Regions from separate parts of the Evansella sp. AB-rgal1 genome, predicted to be linked through region 2. Evidence: riboswitches for the same ligand, from Rfam matches in the RefSeq annotation. Region 2 holds a riboswitch; each other region holds the start of a gene.
The links. Region 2 has a riboswitch for cyclic di-GMP ahead of ACERII_RS12790 (chemotaxis protein CheX). Riboswitches for the same ligand answer to the same signal wherever they lie in the genome.

Region 1 (5,392 bases), on a different contig from region 2:
AAAGAGTATGTAAACATAGAAAAGATTATTTGGTTAAATAGAGGACTAAGTGGCGACGAGACGGATGGCCATGTTGATAATATTGCCTGCTTTGCTGAACCAGGGAAGATCATTATGCAAGTTTGTGACGATCCTGAAGATGAAAATTATGAGATAACGAAAGAAAATTTGGAGATTTTAATGAACGAGACAGATGCAAAAGGTCGTTCATTGGAAGTTATTAAAATTCAACAGCCACCTAATACAATGTTTCAGGAAAGCCGACTTACATTAAGTTATTTAAACTTTTATTTTGTGAATGGTGGCATTATTTTACCTGTTTTTGGTGGACAGGCCGAAGAAACAGATCGTTTAGCGATAGAGAAGTTACGTGAGGTTTTCCCAGAAAGAAGAATTAGGACGATAGATGGAATGGCAATTATCAAAGAGGGCGGCAATGTACACTGTACTACACAACAAATGCCAAAGGTACAAGCTACAAAAAGTGAATAATTGAGGTGAAAGATATGAGGAAAGTGAAAGTAGCAGCAACGCAAATGAGCTGCTCTTGCAACGTTGATGAAAATATAAGCAAAGGGGAAGGATTAGTACGAAAAGCTGCTGCAGAAGGTGCACAAATTATCTTACTGCAAGAGCTGTTCGAAACACCTTATTTTTGCCAAAAAGAAAAGTCTGATTATTACACGTATGCAACGGAAGTAGAATCTAATAAAGCGATTAACCATTTCAAAAAGATCGCAAAGGAACTACGTGTTGTACTACCTATCAGCTTTTATGAAAAGAAAAATAATGCGAGATATAATTCCCTCGTTGTGATTGATGCGGATGGCGAGATTCTAGGAACTTATCGAAAGAGTCATATTCCAGACGGACCGGGCTATGAAGAAAAATTTTACTTTAACCCTGGTGATACGGGCTTTAAGGTTTGGAAAACAAGATACGGGAAAATTGGCATCGGTATTTGCTGGGATCAATGGTACCCAGAAGCAGCAAGATGTATGGCGTTAATGGGAGCAGAAATGATTTTCTACCCTACTGCAATTGGCTCAGAGCCGCAGGATTCAACGATTGACTCACGAGATCATTGGCAAACAGTTATGTTAGGTCATGCTGGTGCAAACTTAGTTCCAGTGATTGCATCCAATCGTGTAGGGTTAGAAGAGGATGAGGAATCAAGCATAACGTTTTACGGTTCATCGTTCATTGCAGGACCACAAGGGAACAAGATTGTGGAAGCGGATCGAACAGAGGAAACGTATCTAGTAGCAGAATTTGATTTAGATGCGTTAGAAACGCAACGAATCGAATGGGGGATTTTCCGAGATCGACGTCCAGATTTATATAAAATTATCACCTCCTATGATGGAGACTTAATAATTAAATAATGATTGTGCAAAAATAAGATCGAGAAAATGTAGCGGTCTTATTTTTTTTGAAAAAATATAAACTGTTAGGCTGAAAGGGTGTTTTCATGAAACGCATTATTCTTGTTGCTTTACTTATTTTTACTCTTGCGTCTTCTCAGCTTACTTTGGCAAAAGATAATCAGTTAATGGCACAAGCCACTCTTCCAACTGGAGAGGAGTTCTATATAGGTGCACATCGAGGAGCCTCTGCTTATGCACCAGAAAATACAATAGCCGCTTTTGAATTAGCAATTGAAATGAGAAGTGATTACATAGAGCTTGATGTTCATGAAACGAAGGACAATGTACTCGTTGCCATCCATGATGATACAGTAGATCGAACCACAAATGGTTCTGGGAAAGTCGGAGAGATGAAGATTTCCGAAATAAAAGAGCTAGATGCTGGATCTTGGTTTAATGAGACATACCCTGATCATAGTAATGAAAGTTACATTGATGAGAAGGTTCCTACATTAGAAGAAGTTTTTCGTAAGTTTGGTCGTGCTACTAATTACATTATTGAATTAAAGACGAGGGGTATAGAAAAAAGGGTACTGGATCTTTTACAACAGTATAAGTTACTTGAAGAAAATGGTCGTTCCAATTGTATTATTATCCAATCGTTTGACAAAGAAAGCTTACAAATCATTCACAGCCAAAATAAGTCTATCCCCCTTTTCCAACTCTTAAAGCACCCTATCATTGGGAAAGGTACTGATAAAGAACTAAAGGAGATCAAAAAATATGCCATTGGGATTGGTCCAAATATAGATAGAATAACGAAACAGTACGTGGAGGAAGTAAGGAAATATAATCTTTTCATTCATCCATATACAGTGGATAAGAAAAAAGAAATGAAAAGGGTAATAGATTGGGGAGTGTCAGGGTTTATGACAAATTATCCTGAACATGGAAAGAAGGTTCTCCAATAATAGGAAAAATTACTTTTACCTTGATAACATACATTGATATAATTTTACATGAAGTACGAAATTTCTTTTATTTTCTATCGCATTGGACAAGTATCGAAACGGAAAAATGATCGTCTAAATCATAAAGGGCTATATTAGGCGTTATGAAGACACAGCATATTGGAGTGATTTCATGAATTTCGCACGTATATTGATATTGTTATTTGTTTTTCTTGTTGGATGTCAAAATGTAGTAAACGAAGGAAATGAACAAACCTTTACAAAAGAACCATCACTTATAGGAAATATGTCAGAAAGGTCTAATCAAGAGCGTGATGATATTGATGTAGAACGAAGATGGGAGTCCACCATCACTATCGGTGCTATTGGAGATGTACTTATTCATGATCGTGTTTACGATAGGGCAAAAGTGGGGGAAGGAAAATATGATTTTTCACCAAGCTTTGAAGAAGTAGCTGATTTATTGCATTCACCAGACTTTTTAATGGCTAATATGGAATCCATGCCTGGTGGTGTGGAGTTAGGATTGTCTGGTTATCCACTTTTCAATAGTCCTCAAGAGATTGTAACTGATTTACAGAACGTAGGGGTAGATATGATGATTGGTGCAAACAATCACACTATTGATCGTGGATTAAAAGCAGTTAATAACGCATTAGATTTGTATGATGTAGTAGGTATGGATTATGTTGGGGTATACCGAGATCAAGAAGACCGAAATACGGATCGAATTGTTTCTATAGAGGATATTTCCTTAGGAGTATTAGCATATACATACGGAACGAATGGAATTCCTATTCCATCAGGACATGAGTATGTCGTTCCTTTAATTAATAAAGATCAAATTACAAAAGATGTGGAACGATTACGTGAAAAAGTCGATGTACTCATCGTCCATATGCATTGGGGAACCGAGTATATTCGTGAACCTAATCAAAATCAGAGAGATTTGGCACAGTTTTTAGCTGAACTAGAAGTTGATATTGTCTTTGGTCATCATCCTCATGTGCTACAACCAATTGATGTGATAAAAAATGAGGAAACAGGACATGAAACTACGGTCTTTTATTCGTTGGGTAATTTCTTTTCAGGGCAATATTTTGAGTTCACTGATATAGGTGGCGTTGCTACAGTGGAGGTAACAAAAGAAACCGTGGGTAATGAATCCACCGTTACTATCACTACTCCACAAATCGAGCCTACTGTAGTGATTCTTGATGATATTTATCGAGTGAAGCCTATGGAAGCTACAGATGGGTCTCCTATCACAGGTACAACGTTTGAGGATGTGTTGGAGCATACGATGATTTATATGGGAGAGTAAAACATAATACATGGAGGCTGGGACATAAAAATGGAGTAAAGACAACTATGTATACTACGTACAACTCATTTTGGAAGGTGTTGCTCCGAAGAAATCTAATTCCTGTGAAACGAAGCAAACAGAGTGTGCCGATAAACGAGTTGGTATTGATATAGGGGCATCCATCGTAAACTAAGTAGATTAGAACCCCACTCCTTTAGGTGTGAGAGTATCAGATGTTCTAATCGAGGTAGTAACTCCAGCGAGGATAGACTTGGTCAACAGGAGTATTGTGTTGTCTTGTAAGACCTAGATCATGATGAATAGGGGTGTGACTATATACCTATAATAAGCCAAGTGTGCGTTACTAAAGTAGCTAATACAAATACAATAATGTATCATTTTTGACTTGAAAGGGCGTAATTTTTTAAAAAATATGGGCATTTATGTTTGTTTTTTCTCTTTTTGTTCAAAAGCAAAAAATAGGCTGTTATAACTAGTAATTATGTAATAAATTGAAAAAATCTATAGTTATGTGAAAAAAGTACCAACTAATGTAACGAGAGGGCATAGTTATATTTGTTACTTTCTTAAAGATTGTCAATTTTGTCGAAAAAACGTGTAAAAAAAATGAGTATAATGTTGGATTTTGTATTTCTTTGTTCTCATCTATCATTTAATTAAGAGTTCAGTCGGACAAAACGCTGATTCTCGATAAAGGCAAAGCTGGTGAAAACCAGTGACGCAAAGCTATAGGGGCTTCGGTGGAAACACAAAGCTAGCCAGTTACCGAAAGAACAGGGAGTAATTTCTTCTATATAATGAAAGCAGAGTTTATTTACTCAGCTTATTTATTCTGAAGAATTACGAGGAAGTACCCCCGCTTTCGGTAGAGGCGGGGGTATTTTTTATTGCTTGGAGGTGAAGCATTGAAATTAGTAAACCTGGGTAACGACAGGGTAATAGCCGCAAACGTTAACCAAGCGTATAGCTTTTTTAAGAGATTAAAAGGCTTAATGTTTACAAAAAAGCTTCCCATAGGTGATGGATTACACATTAAACCCTGCCCATCGGTTCACACCTACTTTATGAATTATGCAATCGATATTCTATACATTAATAAGGATAATCAGGTTGTAGCTATCGATGAAGCATTAGCACCAGGAAAAGTAGGTAAGCGGTACAAAGGTGCACACTCAGTTGTGGAGTTATCAGCCGGTACAGTCAAAAGGTCCGAGACAAAAGTCGGACAAAAAATGAAATTTATAAAATAAAAAGAGGAGCGTGTAAATTATGTTAGTAAACAAACTTAAAGCGTTAGTAGTAGAAGAAGAAGGACAAGGTATGGCGGAGTATGCTTTAGTATTAGGAGTTATAGCTGTTGGGGTTGTAGCTTTATTGTCGGGATTCGGAGAAACAATAAAAGGATTATTTGAAAGTATTATAGGAGAATTTGAGGCTGAAGTAGGGGAATAAACCTTAATTGTTCACTATTTAGAATTTTATAAATATGTAAATGGAATGAGACTGGGACATAACGAAAGTGTAACATTGAAAAGACGAACGATAGGTAACCTAGCGGAGGAAAGATACGAAGACTCCGGCGGGATCAAAAGGCAAGGGAGAGACCCCAAGCGTGCTTAAGCGCTCGGCGGCTCACCAGCTCACCAGCCGCCCGCGGAAAGCGCAGTATCTTTCTGCAGAGGATAGTATACCAAGCATCATTTCGTTCGGATTTCTCTTTGCTGAAA
Region 2 (5,392 bases):
GTCATATTACTATCTTCTATTCGAATAACTAAATCATTTATGAGGTTAAGACGATGAATCGCTTGTTCTGCGATCGAGCTATCCTCATTTAGAGATGCCGTTAGCATGATTGTTTTAACATCACCTGAATATTGTGCTACGTAAACGAGGTTTGTTACAGGGATAACTCCTTCATTATAAATGTCATTACTTCCTTTGTTAACTGCCCCAAAACCTATGTAAGAATAACCTCCTAATAGAAATATCATAAGAACGAAAACCAAGTATGTTAGTAATAATTTGGTTTTTATCCTCTTGTGTTTCCCCTTATTAGGTCTAGACTTTGTAACATTAATTCTCTTAAAACGAAATCGCTTTAACATTATCTTGCTCCTCTCATAAATATATGGAATAAAAATACATATTTTTAAAAAAATGGTATACGGTATAAGTCACAATAATGACTTTACATGAGTAAAACATGTAGGGCAATAGGACTATTTGTTGTATATAAGGGGAAATACAATAGAGGAGGTTTTTCCATATTCATGTATCAACGTTATTGAAACGCCAGCATTTTGTATAAAAAGCTCTCTATAATCTAAAACGGAAGCAGCATATCAACCGCCCCCGCTGCTTCCTGTTGGCACATAAAAAGAAGCAGCAAGAACCGTCCCCACTGCTTCCTTGGTTTCGTTATAAAAATTTGTCTATTGCTTCCTTTATTCGAGTTGCATTGAATGGTTTAACGATGAAGTCTTTTGCTCCGTTTTGGATTGCTTCTAATACCATGCCTTGCTGGCCCATAGCGGAACACATGATGATGTTTGCATCTGGGTGTGATTTTTTTATTTCTTTTAGTGCACTAATTCCATCACGCTCTGGCATTGTGATGTCCATTGTGACTATATCTGGTTTTAATTCGTTGTATTTATGGATGGCATCTTCGCCGTTTTCTGCTTCTCCAACAACTTCGTGTCCAATCTTCGTTAAGATGTCTTTTAGTTGCATTCTCATGAATTTTGCATCATCTGTAACTAGAATTTTCATATTACATCTCCTTTGCTGTCATAAATAAAATGTTAAATCTGTTGTTATCTACCTCAACCGAGAGCTTTATCGCATTTTTGAACGCTGTATATTTAGATTTTCCAACGATAACGGTAGGTGGAGAGATGTTTAAGCTAAAACTATTTTGAGATAAAGTTGTTACCATGTGTCCAGAAATTTGATTCCCTAATTCTCCTACAAAGGACTCAAGCATTTCTCCTTCAAGTTCCATTCCATACATCACTTGTGCGATAGAATTAAATGCTGTTTCTTCACCCTCGATTAAAATTTGTCCACTAAAATCCCCAGTGATACCAATAATTACACCTAAATCGGATTGATGATAATCTTTTTGAATTAAAACGGGAGGATTAAATGAAAGGTTGGCTGGAATGACACTTTTTATGCTACTGATCATTCCGTTAATACTTTCCTTGATTATGACATTCTGTTTCTCTGCAATTATTGTTTCTGACATAAGATCACGTCCTTTTTTTAATGTGTTTTTCAAGTAGAAGCCAAAAGAAATAGTATGCCTAAAACAGGCATACTTAAGGAGTGAACCAGTTTTTTGGCAACTCGACCACCATAGTTTTTAACCTTAGGCTCGTAGCTTTGCGTCCTTACCTTTCGATAAGTTTGCCTTTATCATTTTCGATTAATTATTATATTTATCGTATAATAACATGGGACATAAGTCCATCTTTTTTTTACAATATGAGATAAAAAGTAGATAAAAAGTCTCGGTGTAATAGAGCGTATTGTCGTTTTCTATGTAGGGTTATATATTGGAAGGTGTCAGAATGGGTATATAGTTCTAAACGGATGATTTGTACATTAGACTAAGAGATGTTTATGATAGACTCAATGATGAACCAGAATTCCAAAATCGAGGTGTTTCTACATGATTATTCAATGTAGGAAAAAGTTACTAGACGAGCTACGCCAGAGGTAGACAATAATCGGGAGGAACAACCTCTTACGACGTGGAATGCTAACTTACTTACAATAAATCGTAAGAAAACAGTTGTCCTTGTGAATGAGGAAGGAAGCAGTGAGAACCGTCCCCACTGCTTCCTAGTTTTTGCTTTCGATAAACTCTTTTCGCCCTGACTCTTCCACTTCTTTCTTATAATGAAGGGGATTTTTTTTGTAAAAATCCTGGTGATACTCTTCCGCAGGGTAGAAGGTACTAGCTGGGAAAATATCAGTGACTATTGGTTTCAAAAATTTACCGCTTTTTTCCACTTCTTGCTTCGATTTCTCGGCTAGCTGCTTCTGCTCTTCTGTGTGATAATAAATAGCTGTCTTATACTGCTCGCCTCGGTCGATGAATTGTCCACCTTCATCTGTTGGATCAATATTTCTCCAAAAGATGTCTAACAAATCTTCATATGGAAATAAGCTTGTATCGAACGTGATTTGGACAACCTCACGATGACCACTCGTGCCTGTTTTCACTTGTTCATACGTTGGATTTTCTATATGTCCACCTGTATATCCAGAGATGACGTTATGAATTCCGGGGAACTGGTCGAATGGCTTCACCATACACCAAAAGCATCCCCCGGCAAAGGTTGCTAGTTCTATCTTTGTTTCGTTACTCATTTTATGTTCACCTCTATTTCTTTGTAGTTAGTTTAATATTATCTCAGTGGTATTACAAGTGGGAGGATTATAGCTAGGGAAGTCAGTGCACACATAGTTCTTTTGCTGTTAAAACTAGTATGTAAGTATGCAAGGTAGATTCAATCATATACTTTTCTTCGACATATTCTACATCCGTCAATATCTAACATTTTCGATCTCTTTAACCTGGAAAAAGCTAGACGAAACACTATCTACACAATTTTCAAAATTTTTTAGAATGTAAACGCTTAACTCGAAAAAATGTTTTTCTTTAACTAATTATCTGTGCTAATATTCTATATATAGCACAGATTAGACAAAAAAACCTACTTAAAGAACGTGTTGCTTCTTAATAGGGTTACATACATGTAATGTAGTGAAACGTTTTTGTTTTTGAAAAATTAGCTGGGGGAATATGGATGGAAAACGATGGTTACTTTGAAAAAGAAAATATACTCACAGTCGGTGATTTTTCTTTTATTCGCTCTATTCACTCAGCTAGTAGTAGACAGGTCATCATCAGAAAAGGCTCGAAAGGAATAGAATTAGAAAGAGAATGTCAGGAATGGCTAGAGTCGCAGTTACCTAATATTCTTAATCCAATGACAATTCATAATGAAGAGCTTGTGTTTGAACATGTAGACGGGAAATCTCTTCGATCGCTGTTAAATTTAAAAGAATTAACGTTGGAAAATATGTTGAGTATATCTCTTCAACTTGTGGAAACACTACAATATTTTCATATGCAGAATAAGCCAAACGTTACAATCGTAGTAGAACAAATCATCGTTGACTCCAATAAACAAATAAAGATTTTACCGATTCCATATCTTGATAAAGAAAATAATGAAAAGTTTCAAACACCTGAAACCATTCTAAACACAGCTATGACCAACTCTGAGTATAGTTCTGATTTATATAGATTCGGCTTGTTGCTATATGAACTATTTACAAATGGAAAGCATCCATTTACCCGAATTAAGAACCCAGATTGGAAACACTGCCATATTGCTGTAATGCCTACTCCTGTATCGAAAATGAATCCTGAAATACCGAAAATGATTAATAATATCGTGATGACTTTACTTGAAAAAGAACCAAAGAACCGGTATCAAGACACTAACCATTTGGCCAAAGATCTATTAACTTGCTATCAAGAATTAATTGCGAAAGGAACCATACAACCATTCCGACTTTGTTCAAGAGTAAGCAAAGGTAACTATGAAATTCCAAATAATTTTTATGGAAGAGAGAAGGAAGTAAAGGTATTGTATGATCACTTTCAATCTGCTGCATTTGGAGCAACGGAAGTAGTATATGTTACTGGAGCAGAAGGTATTGGAAAAACAACGTTAGTTAATAAACAATTTAAACGAATTATTCAGAATCGATCCTTTTATATTTATGGAAAATGTACTCCAAATAATAATGGAACACCGTTCGATTCGTTGGTGGATGCATTTCGAGATTTAGTTAGACAGATCTTAATGCAAAAAAATGACCAGGTAGCCATGTGGAAAGAGAAACTTCTAAAAGCATTAGGGAAAAATGGTCAAATTATTACGAATGTGATACCAGAATTAGAATCCCTCCTTGGGAAACAGCCTCCAGTGGAAGTTCTTACTGGTCAAGCTTCAACGAATCGTTTTTTTATCGTGTTCCGTCAGTTCGTTCAAGTGTTTACAAGTGAGAATCAGCCGTTAGTTTTATTTTTGGACGACATACATTTTGCCGATTTTGCCTCTCTTCGCCTTATGTATTCCTTGTTAATAGATCCGAATACTACAAGATTTATTGTTATTGCTGCTTTTACAACTGAGGCGGTGCAACCTTTTGAAAGATTAATGAAACGCTATGACAATCTGAAAAAATATGGAGTGTCTACAACACAAATTGAAGTAGAGTTTTTATCTATCAACGAAGTAGAACAATTCGTAGCAGACACATTAGCGTGTGATAGATCTGAATGTAGAGGGCTTTCTCAACTTATTTATCAGAAAACAGGCGGATCTCCATTATATATGAAAGAAATGCTTCGTTTACTTCATAAAAACCAATGGATCGAATTTAATTTCTATTCAAATAAATGGACGTGGATGGAAACCGAGATTCAGTCGATTAAAGACCAAGAACATATACTCGAATATATGGAAAAAAAAATTCGATCTCTCCCTATGGAGGATTTGGAAATTATGAAAATTGCCGCCTGTCTTGGAAATCAGTTCTATTACAGTGACCTTCTCCATTTTACCAGTTCCAAGCAACAGGAGGTTACAAAATCGCTAGAGAATTCAGAAAAGGAAGGGATTATCCTTTCTCTCGATACATCAAATGGTCAGCAATGTTATCATTTTTTTCACGAGAAAATTCATGAAATAGCATATTCATTGGTTGAAGAGATGGAGAAGCAAGTACTTCATCTGACAATAGCTAGATACTTAATGGATAATCAATATGGTTCTGATAAAGATCTGTTTCATTTAGTAAATCATTATAATCATGGGGCAACGATAATAGAAGATCCTATAGAGAAGGAAATGCTTTTCCAGTTAAACTGTAAAGCGGCAAAACTTGCCGAGACTTCAACTGCATACGAAACGGCAGCATATTATTATCGTCATGCAGTTACTTTTATTGATGAAAATAAATGGAACGAGAATTTTGAGGGGTGTTTTTCGTTATATCTTGCTTTGTCCAATATGGAGTATTTATCTGGGAATCATGAACTGGCTTT
Region 3 (5,392 bases), on a different contig from region 2:
ATGCAGTAGAAGAGCTGTTTGAAGAACTACCTAATCAAGAGGAAGCGGAAATAGATTCAGTGAGTGGAAATGATTCTCCAATGGTAAAGCTAGTAAACCAGCTGTTGATTCGTGCTGTTCAAGAGCGAGCTAGTGATATTCATATCGACACGCAGGAGAATAAAGTACTTGTACGATATCGAATTGACGGAGTGTTAAAGACAGAAAGAACGTTGCCAAAGCATATGCAGAATATGCTTATTGCAAGAATTAAAATAATGGGGAATCTTGATATCACAGAGACGAGAACACCCCAAGATGGGCGCATAAAAGTAAATATCGATTTTCACCCGATCGATTTGCGTATTTCTACATTGCCGACTGTCTATGGGGAAAAAGTGGTAATGCGTATTCTTGATTTAGGAAATTCCTTAACAGAGTTAGATAAGCTGAATTTTAGTCCTAAGCATTATGACCATCTTGTAACTCTGTTAGAACAGCCCACGGGTATTATTTTAATTACTGGACCAACCGGATCAGGAAAGTCATCTACCCTTTATGCAGGTTTAAATCGTTTAAATTCAGATAAGGTGAACATTATAACAGTAGAAGATCCAGTGGAATATCAACTAGAAGGGATAAACCAAATTCAAGTAAATACTAAGGTTGGAATGTCTTTTGCTAATGGATTACGATCTATCCTCCGACAGGATCCAGATATTATCATGGTTGGAGAAATTCGGGATTCGGAAACAGCGGAAATTGCAGTTCGAGCTTCCTTAACAGGACATCTAGTTTTAAGTACAATTCATACGAACGATTCGATAAGCACCATCAATAGGTTAGTAGATATGAAAATAGAGCCCTTCTTAATAGCAGCATCTTTATCAGGGATTATCTCTCAACGTTTAGTGAGAAGAATCTGCCGGGATTGTAAAAAAGAACAACAGCCTACGGTCAGAGAAGAAGCGATTTTTTCTCGTAGGGGTTTATCCATTGAAAAAGTATATCGAGGAGAAGGTTGTCCAACTTGTAATATGACTGGTTATCGGGATCGCATTGCTATACATGAAATGCTTGTTTTAGATGATCATATGAAACAAATGATAATGAATGATAAATCAAGTCAATCTCTAAAGGAATACGCGAAACAAAATGGAATGTCTTTTTTGATTGATGATGGACTTGGTAAAGTGAAGCAAGGATTAACCACTACAGAAGAAGTCTTACGTGTAGCAACAGATAAGTAGGTGTATGGTGTATGGGTAGAAGTGTCATTACATTATTATCTGATGCGATTCATTTAGAGGCATCAGATATTCATTTAACAATTGGTAAACCTCCCGTATTACGAATTCACGGTGAGCTTGTAACATTAGATCAGCCAACATTAACGCCTAATGACATAAACGAAATGGTAGACGAGGTTCTTCCTGCTTCCTTAAAGGAACAGTTAGAAGAAAATAGAGAAATTGACTTTTCCTATGGAATTCCTGGCGTTTCTCGCTTTCGTTTAAATGCATATTATCAAAGATCACATTTAAGTATGGCAATACGAGTTATTCAAATGGTTATTCCTACTCTTGATGATCTACAGATGCCAAGTATATTGAGGACAATATCTGAAAAAAAACAAGGGTTAGTTTTAGTAACTGGGCCTACGGGAAGTGGTAAATCAACAACCCTTGCGGCAATGATTAAGCATATGAATGATTCTGTAAAAAGGCATATTATCACATTAGAGGATCCAATTGAATACTTGCACAAACATCGAAATTGTATTATTGATCAACGTGAAATTGGATCTGATACGAAAAGCTTTGGAACTGGATTACGTTCTGCGTTACGACAAGACCCTGATGTTATCTTAGTTGGAGAGATGCGGGATTTAGATACGATTGCTACTGCTATTACTGCTGCTGAAACAGGGCATTTAGTGTTAGGTACATTGCACACTTCAAGCGCAGCGGCAACGATTGATCGGATCATTGACGTCTTTCAACCTAGTCAGCAAGCACAGATAAGAATTCAGCTTGCATCCGTATTAACAGCGGTGATTTCACAAAGACTGTTAACAACAGTAGATAGACAAGGAAGAAAGGCTGCAACAGAAATTCTTATAAACAATTATGCTGTTTCGAACTTGATTCGAAATGAAAAAATACACCAAATCGAAAATGTTCTTCAAACTAGTAAAGCAGAGGGAATGCATACACTTGAAATGAGTGTACGCCAATTACTTCAAGCAAAGGCCATAGATTACGACGAAGCGAGACACTATTTAAAAGAGAGGTAGGTGAAGGAATTGCCACAATATCGCTACAAGGGTCGCTCTAAAATAGGGGAGAAAAAAGAAGGCACCATTTCTGGACAATCAAGAAAGCAAGTAATCCAAAAACTTAGAAACCAAGGTATTGCACAGGCTACCCTTGATGAGATAGAGCCAAACTTTTTAAATAAAGAAATAATTATAGGAAACCCTGTAAAACTGCAGGATTTTGTGTTGTTTTTACGGCAATTTGCTACTCTACTGAAATCTGGTGTCTCAATCGTTGACTCTACAGCAATATTGTCCAAACAGACGAGCAGTAAAGCACTCATGAGAGCGTTAGAGAATATTGAGGAAGATTTATTATCTGGAAATGCTTTCTCTGAAGCCGCAAGCAAACAGAAGAAGGTTTTTCCTCCTATTTTTATCAATATGGTTCGTGCTGGAGAAGCTAGTGGTTCACTTGAAGAGTCACTAGATCAACTAGCTCTGCAGTTTGAAAAACAACACGAAACGAAGCAAAAAGTAAAATCTGCTTTAGCTTATCCTATTGTTATAGCGATAGTGGCAGTACTAGTTGTTATCTTTCTGTTAACCTCCGTTGTTCCTATGTTTGCAGCTATGTTATCTGACTTAGGAGGAGAATTACCTGCGATAACAGTGTTTGTATTAACAGTGAGTAATATTGTTTCCAGTTTGTGGTGGTTACTATTAATTGGAGTATTGCTATTAAGCATTGGAATATGGATGATTCAAAAGAATGCAGATTCCAAATATTATCTTGATTACTTCTTATTGAAATTACCTATATTTGGTCAGTTGTTACAAAAGGCTGCATTAGCTAGAATGAGTAGGACACTAAGTTCTTTGTTTTCAAGCTCTGTACCCATCTTACAATCTATAAAAATAGTGGAAAAGGTAATAGGCAATGAAGTAATTGCTCACACTTTGAAACAATCTCGAAATGCATTGGAGGAAGGGAAACGACTAACAGAGCCTATGAAGGATAACTGGGTGTTCCCGCCACTTGTGGTTCACATGATTAGCATTGGGGAAGAAACTGGTTCGTTAGACCAAATGCTTGGGAAAGTTGCAGACTTTTATGAAAAAGAAGTAGAGTATGCAACAGACCGTTTAAAAGCACTCATTGAACCATTATTAATTGTCATTCTTGCGTCCGTAGTAGGAGTAATTGTTATTTCGATTATTGTACCTATGTTTCAAATTTACTCAGAAATTTAATTTTTTGATTATTGAGAGGTGCGATGAATAATGATCTTCATTTGGGCACTTGGATCATTGGGAGCGAGTAGTGCAACCGGCCTTATTAATACATTATAAAAAACTTCTTTAAAAGGAGAGGGATAGTATGTTAAAAAGAATGCTTAAGAATCAAAAAGGTTTAACGTTAATTGAGTTACTAGTAGTTGTAGTAATTTTGGGTATTATTGCAGCGATAGCGATACCTAGTATTGGTGGGTTGATTGATAATGCGAAGAAGGATGCGCATGTGGGGAATGCTCAACAGATGATCAGCTCAGCAAGAATTATGTTAACAAGTGATCCGAACAAAACAGAAATTAAGTTAGAAGAATTAATTGCTGGAGGCTACCTAGAACCAATGGAAGATCCTGATACAAAAGAAACTGGAAATTCAGCACCAGTGACTGAAGGAACAGCTGGTGACGGATACAATTGGAGTGCAAGTAAAGTAGAAGTTGAAGTTGAAAATGATGTTACAGTTTATACAGTTACTCTAATTGGAAAAGAGCGAAAAATTGAGGGTGTTAAACAAGGAGAACTTGTTAGAGGAGATGTAGTAAGTAGATAGTTTTTTTAAAGTCGAAAATAAAGGAGCCCACCAAACATGGAACTTACACTTCACATCTATCTTTTCATCCTAGGTGCCATTCTGGGCTCCTTCTATAATGTTGTAGGCTTACGGGTGCCAGCAGGGGAATCAATCGTTTCCCCTGGTTCCCATTGTCCTGCTTGTAATAAGAACCTAACATGGATGGAATTAATTCCAATCCTTTCTTTTTTCCTTCAAAAGGGTCGCTGTCGTAATTGTGCAACGAAAATATCTCCTGTTTATCCATTTTATGAAGCGTTAACTGCATGTCTTTTTACGATTTCGCCATTACTGGTGGGATGGTCAAAGGAATTGCCAATCGCACTTGCGCTTATATCATTATTAATTATTATCACTGTATCTGATTTATCAACCATGCTCATTCCTGATAAGGTCCTTCTTTTCTTTTTACCACTCTTTATTTTATTAACAGTCATTTCTCCGCTAACACCATGGTGGGACAGCATAGTAGGTGCTGTAGTTGGTTTTGGAATTCTTCTACTAATAGCGATTGTGAGTAAAGGTGGTATGGGAGGCGGAGATATTAAGCTATTTGGAGTGTTAGGAATCGTACTAGGTTTAACAGGAGTGTTCGTTGCCCTTTTCATAGCTAGTTTCTTAGGTGCAGTGGTAGGGATCGCTGCGAGAATGGGGAAGAAAGTAGAAAAAGGTAGTCCTATTCCCTTCGGACCGTTTATAGCAATCGGTAGTCTGATAAGTTACTTTTTTCATAACTCCATCATTGAATGGTATATTCAATTATTATTTTAAAGGAGGAAGTTTCCTTGTTTTCATTGACTCTTTCTAGTAAACAAACTATCGGTATCCAAATCAAAGACCACGTCATCCGCTATGTCGCTACAAAAGGTCCTTCCTTTACTAATGTAGACAACTTTGGAGAAAAGCATGTACCAATGGGAGTTATAGAAAAAGGAAAAATTGTTGATGGAGCTAGATTTCAACAACTGTTAGAAGAATGTGTTCAAGATTGGAAGCTAAAAAACAAAGAAATTATGTTTTTCATACCTGATTCTTCCGTTTTTTTTCGAAAACTTTCGATTCCAGCAAATTTAGAAGAGGAAGATATACGTGGGTATCTAAACTTTGAAATAGGGGCGTCCATTCATCTTCCCTTTGATGATGCATACTTCGACTTTCATATTCTAGAAAAAGAAAGTGAAATTGTGGAAAGTAGAGATATTTTATTTTTTGCAACCCCAGAGGAACAAGTATTGGAGTATTCAAAGAAGCTTGAGAATGCAAAGTTAAAACCAATTGTTGCAGACATCGGA
Region 4 (5,392 bases), on a different contig from region 2:
AATAACACCAAATATTTTCATAATATCTGAGTTAACCAACTTTCAAAAAGTAAGTATCTATTATTTTATACGCTCTTAATCATAATTTCAAACGATACGTTCTCCTTTATATCCACTATCGTGGTTATTATTTCCACATGGCTCATATATTTATGTAAGAGAGTATACGCTTTGCTGCATTGGAACAATTTCGTTCGTTACAGTGAAGATGAAAGTCACAAAAAATTCAGGGACCAGACCGCTGAATTTTTTGTGAACTTTCCTATCAGAAAGGGGTCGATCCACGTTGTCCATGTTTATAAGAGAGGGAAAGCTGACAGACTTTGTTGCACTGAATTACTTATATAAACTATTGGATGATGTACATCACCAACATCATCCTGACATTTTTCAAGAGATACATGAAGAATTCGCTAGACCTAAAGAGTATATAAAGGAGTTGATTACAAATCCTAACAAACTTTTATTAGTGTGTGAGTACCAAGATAATGTCATTGGATTTGCGGAGGCTTATAAAATGCGGGTTCCATCTTATCATGTTTTTCAGGAAAGGGAATGGGTGCACATAGATAGTATTGCAGTGAAAAAAGAGCATCGGCACAAGCAAGTTGGCACAATGCTATTGCAAGAAGTTATTAACTGGGGGAAAACGATGGGTATGAACAGATTGGAGTTAACTGTATACAACTTTAATACACAAGCGGAACATTTTTATAGAACATTTGGTTTTTCTGTTTTACACCAGGTTATGTATTTCGATGGGGAAAGCTCATAGAAAGATTCGTTCAATAGAATTTCGTATTAAGTTCACATAGGAATTGTATACCCCTACGTTATACAGAAAGAAAATAAATAGAATGCAAATATTTACAGCGTGCATTACATCCAATTTGTTCTCGAAGTTGAAACGGACGTGTCTTCTCGTTATCGCAAAGATATAAAAGAGTAAAAGGAATAGGATAACGGTCGACATAAGAACCACCTGATTTAGAGAATTTATCCCATGTATCGCTAGAACCTTAGACAATTCATCTACTTCACTTTGTTCGACAGTATAGATTGTGGGAACTACTCCTTCATATACAATAAACTGTTCCTTCGTTTCTTCGTAACTATAGTTATTAGGATATAGACCGAATAAATTTATCGCACTAAATACAACTAATAATAGAATTCCCATTCCTAGTAGTGTAAACGATTGAAATTTACTCTTATTTCTACTCTTTTCTTCCATAACAGATCTTCACCTCACTCCCCCTATTTAAACAAGGATTGGACAAAATTTCAATGCACCATTCCACACTAACTTTTTTCCACATAGCAAAACACTGTAGAATGGTACCATTCTCAAATACTCTCATGTGAGATATACTAACAATACTATCTATCATGGCATTGCCTCAGGAGGTCCACATGGAGCAAAGAAAAAATCTACTTATGCTGTGTTTCACTGGTTTCGTTGCACTTTTATCTATTATCATTTATTTTCTACACCATCAATTTCACTTCCTAGATGAAGTAATCCAAACTTCTCATCACGCTCATTTCACAGAAAGCTCCATAACGCCAATTTTATTTTACATTTTCTTTAGTATTCCTATCCTACTTTTATTATTAGCTTTACTCATATATACGAAAAACAAAGAGCATCCTTATTTACCACCGGTGTTAATGCTAGGACTAACATTCGGAAGTATATCCATTATTGCTGTAGGTGACGGCTTAGTAGAATATCATTTTTCTATTTTTATGGTACTAGCTGCATTAGCCTTTTTTCAGAGTATACGTTTAATCGTAGCGAGCACGATTATTTTTGCCGTTCAACATGTGGGGGGATATTTTTTAGCACCAGAATTAATCGCTGGAACGAGTGAGTATTCATTTGTACTCCTAATGATTCATGCTGTATTCTTGCTTATTACGAGCGCTGTGATCATCGTTCAAATAGCAGCACAAACAAGCTATAGATCTGAAGTAGAAATACGAGAAACAAGCCAACGAAGTGTATTAAAAGATATTATTGATCACTTATCCACTACTTCCAAAGAAGTTCTCATTAGTGCAAATCATTTAGAACAAGGTTCAAAGGAATCAGCGGCAGCAACTGGAGAAATTTCTGAGGCTATTCAAACCATTGCACAAGGAGCATACGATCAATTACATCATGCAAAGTCAAGTCATCAAGCAATGGAAGAAGTATCGCAGGATATGATTAGTATATCTAAACAATCAAACGAAACAAAAGAGTCGTCGATGCATACCCTTGCCGTTGCTCAGACAGGACAAACCAGTATGAATAATACAGAAGATCAAATGGTAAGTATTTCAAAAGCCGTAGAACAAATGAATGATGTAATCAAACACCTTCAAGAACGATCTTCTGAAATTGAGCAAACTTTAGTGTATATGTCTGATATTGCAGAGCAGACAAATTTGCTAGCATTAAATGCAGCAATTGAAGCAGCACGTGCAGGAGAATCTGGAAGAGGATTCGCAATTGTTGCAGATGAAGTAAGGAAACTTGCCGATCAATCAAGTAAATACGCAAACCAAGTATCTCATATAATCAAGGATTTATTAGTGGATACGAAAGAAGCAGATGGAGTTATGCAAGAGACAAATAAACAAGTAGAATTAGGATTGGATCAAGTTTCAATGACAAGACAATTATTTGAAAAGATTGTACAAGATTCAAAAAAAGTGTATGAAGACGTAAACAACACCTATGAAAAATCACAATCAATTGTTGGTAAAGTAGATGCAGTAAAGCATTCTATCAATTCAATGACTACTGTATCTCAAGACTATCAAAAAAGTACCGAGAATATATCTGCTTCTTCAGAACAACAATTGGCTATGTTAGAAAACTTCAATGAAACTACTACCTCCCTTAAAAATATGATGGAAAGATTAGATCAGCTAGTTCAGGATATATCCAAAAAGGATTGAACCACAAAACTGTCATGTAAGGCCCCTTACATGACAGCTTATATTGTAATTTTATGTAGATGTATTATTGCCCATTTTTCGATCTCAATAAAAACATCCGAACGTCTCTAGGAGTAACCCCAAGTTTCCTAGCTTCTTCTAATAGCAAAACCCATTCCTTGTCTAGAACTAATGGCTTTTCTTTTACTTTTTCCATTCCCCATAGTCTCCCTTCAGCATTGTACCTTGCTAGGTAACTCGGCTATCATAGGCAATGCATTAGCCCTTAGACCCTAAGCTTTGCGCCTCTACTTTTCAATAGATTTGCCCTTATCTAGAAGGAGCCCTTCATGTACTCAAGATAAACACCAACGTCGAAACAACAAACCAAACCACAAAAAATTACGTAACTCTCTCCACCACCCTTCAATAAGCGTCCAACAAGTACCGACATTATACAAGACACATCTACATATACTATACGCACCAAAGGTTAAAACTGGGTAAAAAATTTAGAATTTACTAACAATTCATTGCACTTGTCGACATTAATATATATATTATCATTTTTTTATCGGTGTAGTAAACTTATACCCAAACCCTCTAACAGTGCGAATAAACTTTGGCTTGGTAGGATCTTTCTCTATTTTTCGGCGCAAATTACTTATATGTACCATCACAGTTTTTAAATCTCCTAAGCTATCTATTCCCCAGATTTGATTGTACAACTGCTCGGCACTAAAAACTTGATTGGGATTTTCCACTAGAAGTATCAGTAGCTGTAATTCCTTTTTATACAATGAAATTACTTTACCATCAACAATAACATCACAGCTGTCCAAGTTTATTTCTAAATGTTCGCATGTAAATATCTTTCCTTTTGGATTTGAAACATTTGGTGACCTTCGTAAATGAACCTTTATTCTCGCTTCTAACTCCGCAAGATCAAAAGGCTTTGTGATATAATCATCCGCACCAACTTCAAAACCTTTTATTTTATCACAAGCTTCTCTTTTGCAACTTAAGAAAAGGATTGGAACATTTGTAATATTTCTTATTTTCTTGCATAATTCATACCCTTCCATTCCGGGCAACAAAATATCTAATAAAATTATTTCGGGTAAGTTATCATTTACAATTGTCAAAGCTGAGTACCCATTCGCGGCAGTAAACACATCAAAGCCTTTTTTACGTAAGTAAAGGGATGTTAGTTCACGAATATCTGGGTCATCCTCCACAATTAATACTTTGACCACAACTTTTCCTCCTTACTTACAATCTAATTGTCTATAGAAAAAACGCTACTCCAAACATCTATTGTCCTAACCAAACCCCTAGTGGGAATTGTATTAATTACCATTTTAATATCTCTATTATGGGCTCATTTTGTGAATTATTCAAATTGTTTTTTCCATTTTTACAAAAAATTTATACTTTCGGATAATATGCTTCGGTCTTCCTGTTTGCTACGATGACAATATAAAAAATACTTCAGGAGGTTTTTCATGGATACAGAAACGAATAAAACCACTTCAACGGAAAAAGTATCAACTAATGAAAAAAAGAAATCATCTACTGGCTTAGATGAGAATATTGGGGGTCTTGTTGCATATGTATTAACGTTTCTTTCGGGATTAATCTTAGTTTTTATAGAGAAAGAGAACAAGTTTATAAGATTTCATGCACTTCAATCTACTATTACTTTCGGAGGACTTTTCATCATAAGTATGGTTTTAGGAATTATTCCAATTATAGGGATACTTACAACACTACTAATTATGCCACTTTGGCTCGTATTATGGGTTTTTCTCATGTATAAAGCATATAACGGTGTACTGTATAAACTACCAATAGTAGGAGAATTTGCAGAAGAACAAGTTAGTAAATTATTTGAAAATGAGAAAATGGAATAAAGATACATTCGTGAGCACTGTAAAAAGTAGAAAGTCTTACTTAATCAGTGCTCACATGTATATTGTTGCATCCTTTGTATCTAGTTTCTATTCTATCACGTTTTGTTCATTCGCCTTGACAATCGCATGAGACCTATTTTTCACATCTAATTTGCGATAAATATTTTTGAGATGAACCTTAACTGTTATTACACTAATAAAAAGATTTGTTGCGATGTCCTGATTAGAACATCCGTTACAAAGATGACTTAGCACCTCTCGCTCCCTTTTAGTTAATTTATATTTATCACAGGTAATATCTAACCTATTATTATTTGTACCAGGAAATCCTTTAACTAACTGCGTTGCATATTCTAACCCTCTCTCTTTTATTGTTGGAAGATAAGTATTAACCAAAAACTGTAATAGCTCTAACATCCCCTTACCTTCGTCTATATATATCCGATAATATCCATACTTCTCTCCTAAAACTAAACTTCGCTTACATAGCACTTTTGCCCGCTCATAATCTTCCATTTTATAACAGCAAAGGGACTTTAAGTTATATACCT

Region 1: linked by a shared signal. The riboswitch ahead of ACERII_RS03215 (DUF192 domain-containing protein) and the one ahead of ACERII_RS12790 (chemotaxis protein CheX) in region 2 are both predicted to bind cyclic di-GMP.
Region 3: linked by a shared signal. The riboswitch ahead of ACERII_RS01400 (prepilin-type N-terminal cleavage/methylation domain-containing protein) and the one ahead of ACERII_RS12790 (chemotaxis protein CheX) in region 2 are both predicted to bind cyclic di-GMP.
Region 4: linked by a shared signal. The riboswitch ahead of ACERII_RS14670 (anti-repressor SinI family protein) and the one ahead of ACERII_RS12790 (chemotaxis protein CheX) in region 2 are both predicted to bind cyclic di-GMP.

What each region holds. Positions count from the first base shown of each region.
Region 1 is NZ_JBGUAU010000003.1:82,271-87,662, forward strand. Features, by position in the region: gene ACERII_RS03195 (agmatine deiminase family protein) at 1-492, shown strand, start outside; gene aguB (N-carbamoylputrescine amidase) at 507-1,385, shown strand; gene ACERII_RS03205 (glycerophosphodiester phosphodiesterase) at 1,472-2,338, shown strand; gene ACERII_RS03210 (CapA family protein) at 2,511-3,662, shown strand; cyclic di-GMP riboswitch class I at 4,351-4,435, shown strand; gene ACERII_RS03215 (DUF192 domain-containing protein) at 4,553-4,915, shown strand; gene ACERII_RS03220 (Flp family type IVb pilin) at 4,935-5,117, shown strand.
Region 2 is NZ_JBGUAU010000013.1:111,032-116,423, forward strand. Features, by position in the region: gene ACERII_RS12780 (methyl-accepting chemotaxis protein) at 1-362, opposite strand, end outside; gene ACERII_RS12785 (response regulator) at 676-1,029, opposite strand; gene ACERII_RS12790 (chemotaxis protein CheX) at 1,031-1,507, opposite strand; cyclic di-GMP riboswitch class I at 1,600-1,683, opposite strand; partial or broken gene ACERII_RS12795 (hypothetical protein) at 2,023-2,142, shown strand; gene msrA (peptide-methionine (S)-S-oxide reductase MsrA) at 2,107-2,637, opposite strand; gene ACERII_RS12805 (AAA family ATPase) at 3,078-5,392, shown strand, end outside.
Region 3 is NZ_JBGUAU010000001.1:251,962-257,353, reverse strand. Features, by position in the region: gene ACERII_RS01415 (GspE/PulE family protein) at 1-1,229, shown strand, start outside; gene ACERII_RS01410 (type IV pilus twitching motility protein PilT) at 1,241-2,275, shown strand; gene ACERII_RS01405 (type II secretion system F family protein) at 2,285-3,490, shown strand; cyclic di-GMP riboswitch class II at 3,498-3,580, shown strand; gene ACERII_RS01400 (prepilin-type N-terminal cleavage/methylation domain-containing protein) at 3,618-4,079, shown strand; gene ACERII_RS01395 (prepilin peptidase) at 4,116-4,871, shown strand; gene pilM (type IV pilus biogenesis protein PilM) at 4,886-5,392, shown strand, end outside.
Region 4 is NZ_JBGUAU010000016.1:53,284-58,675, reverse strand. Features, by position in the region: gene ACERII_RS14685 (GNAT family N-acetyltransferase) at 293-775, shown strand; gene ACERII_RS14680 (hypothetical protein) at 770-1,234, opposite strand; gene ACERII_RS14675 (methyl-accepting chemotaxis protein) at 1,414-2,949, shown strand; gene ACERII_RS14670 (anti-repressor SinI family protein) at 3,014-3,145, opposite strand; cyclic di-GMP riboswitch class I at 3,178-3,267, opposite strand; gene ACERII_RS14665 (response regulator transcription factor) at 3,492-4,184, opposite strand; gene ACERII_RS14660 (DUF4870 domain-containing protein) at 4,434-4,841, shown strand; gene ACERII_RS14655 (winged helix-turn-helix domain-containing protein) at 4,929-5,392, opposite strand, start outside.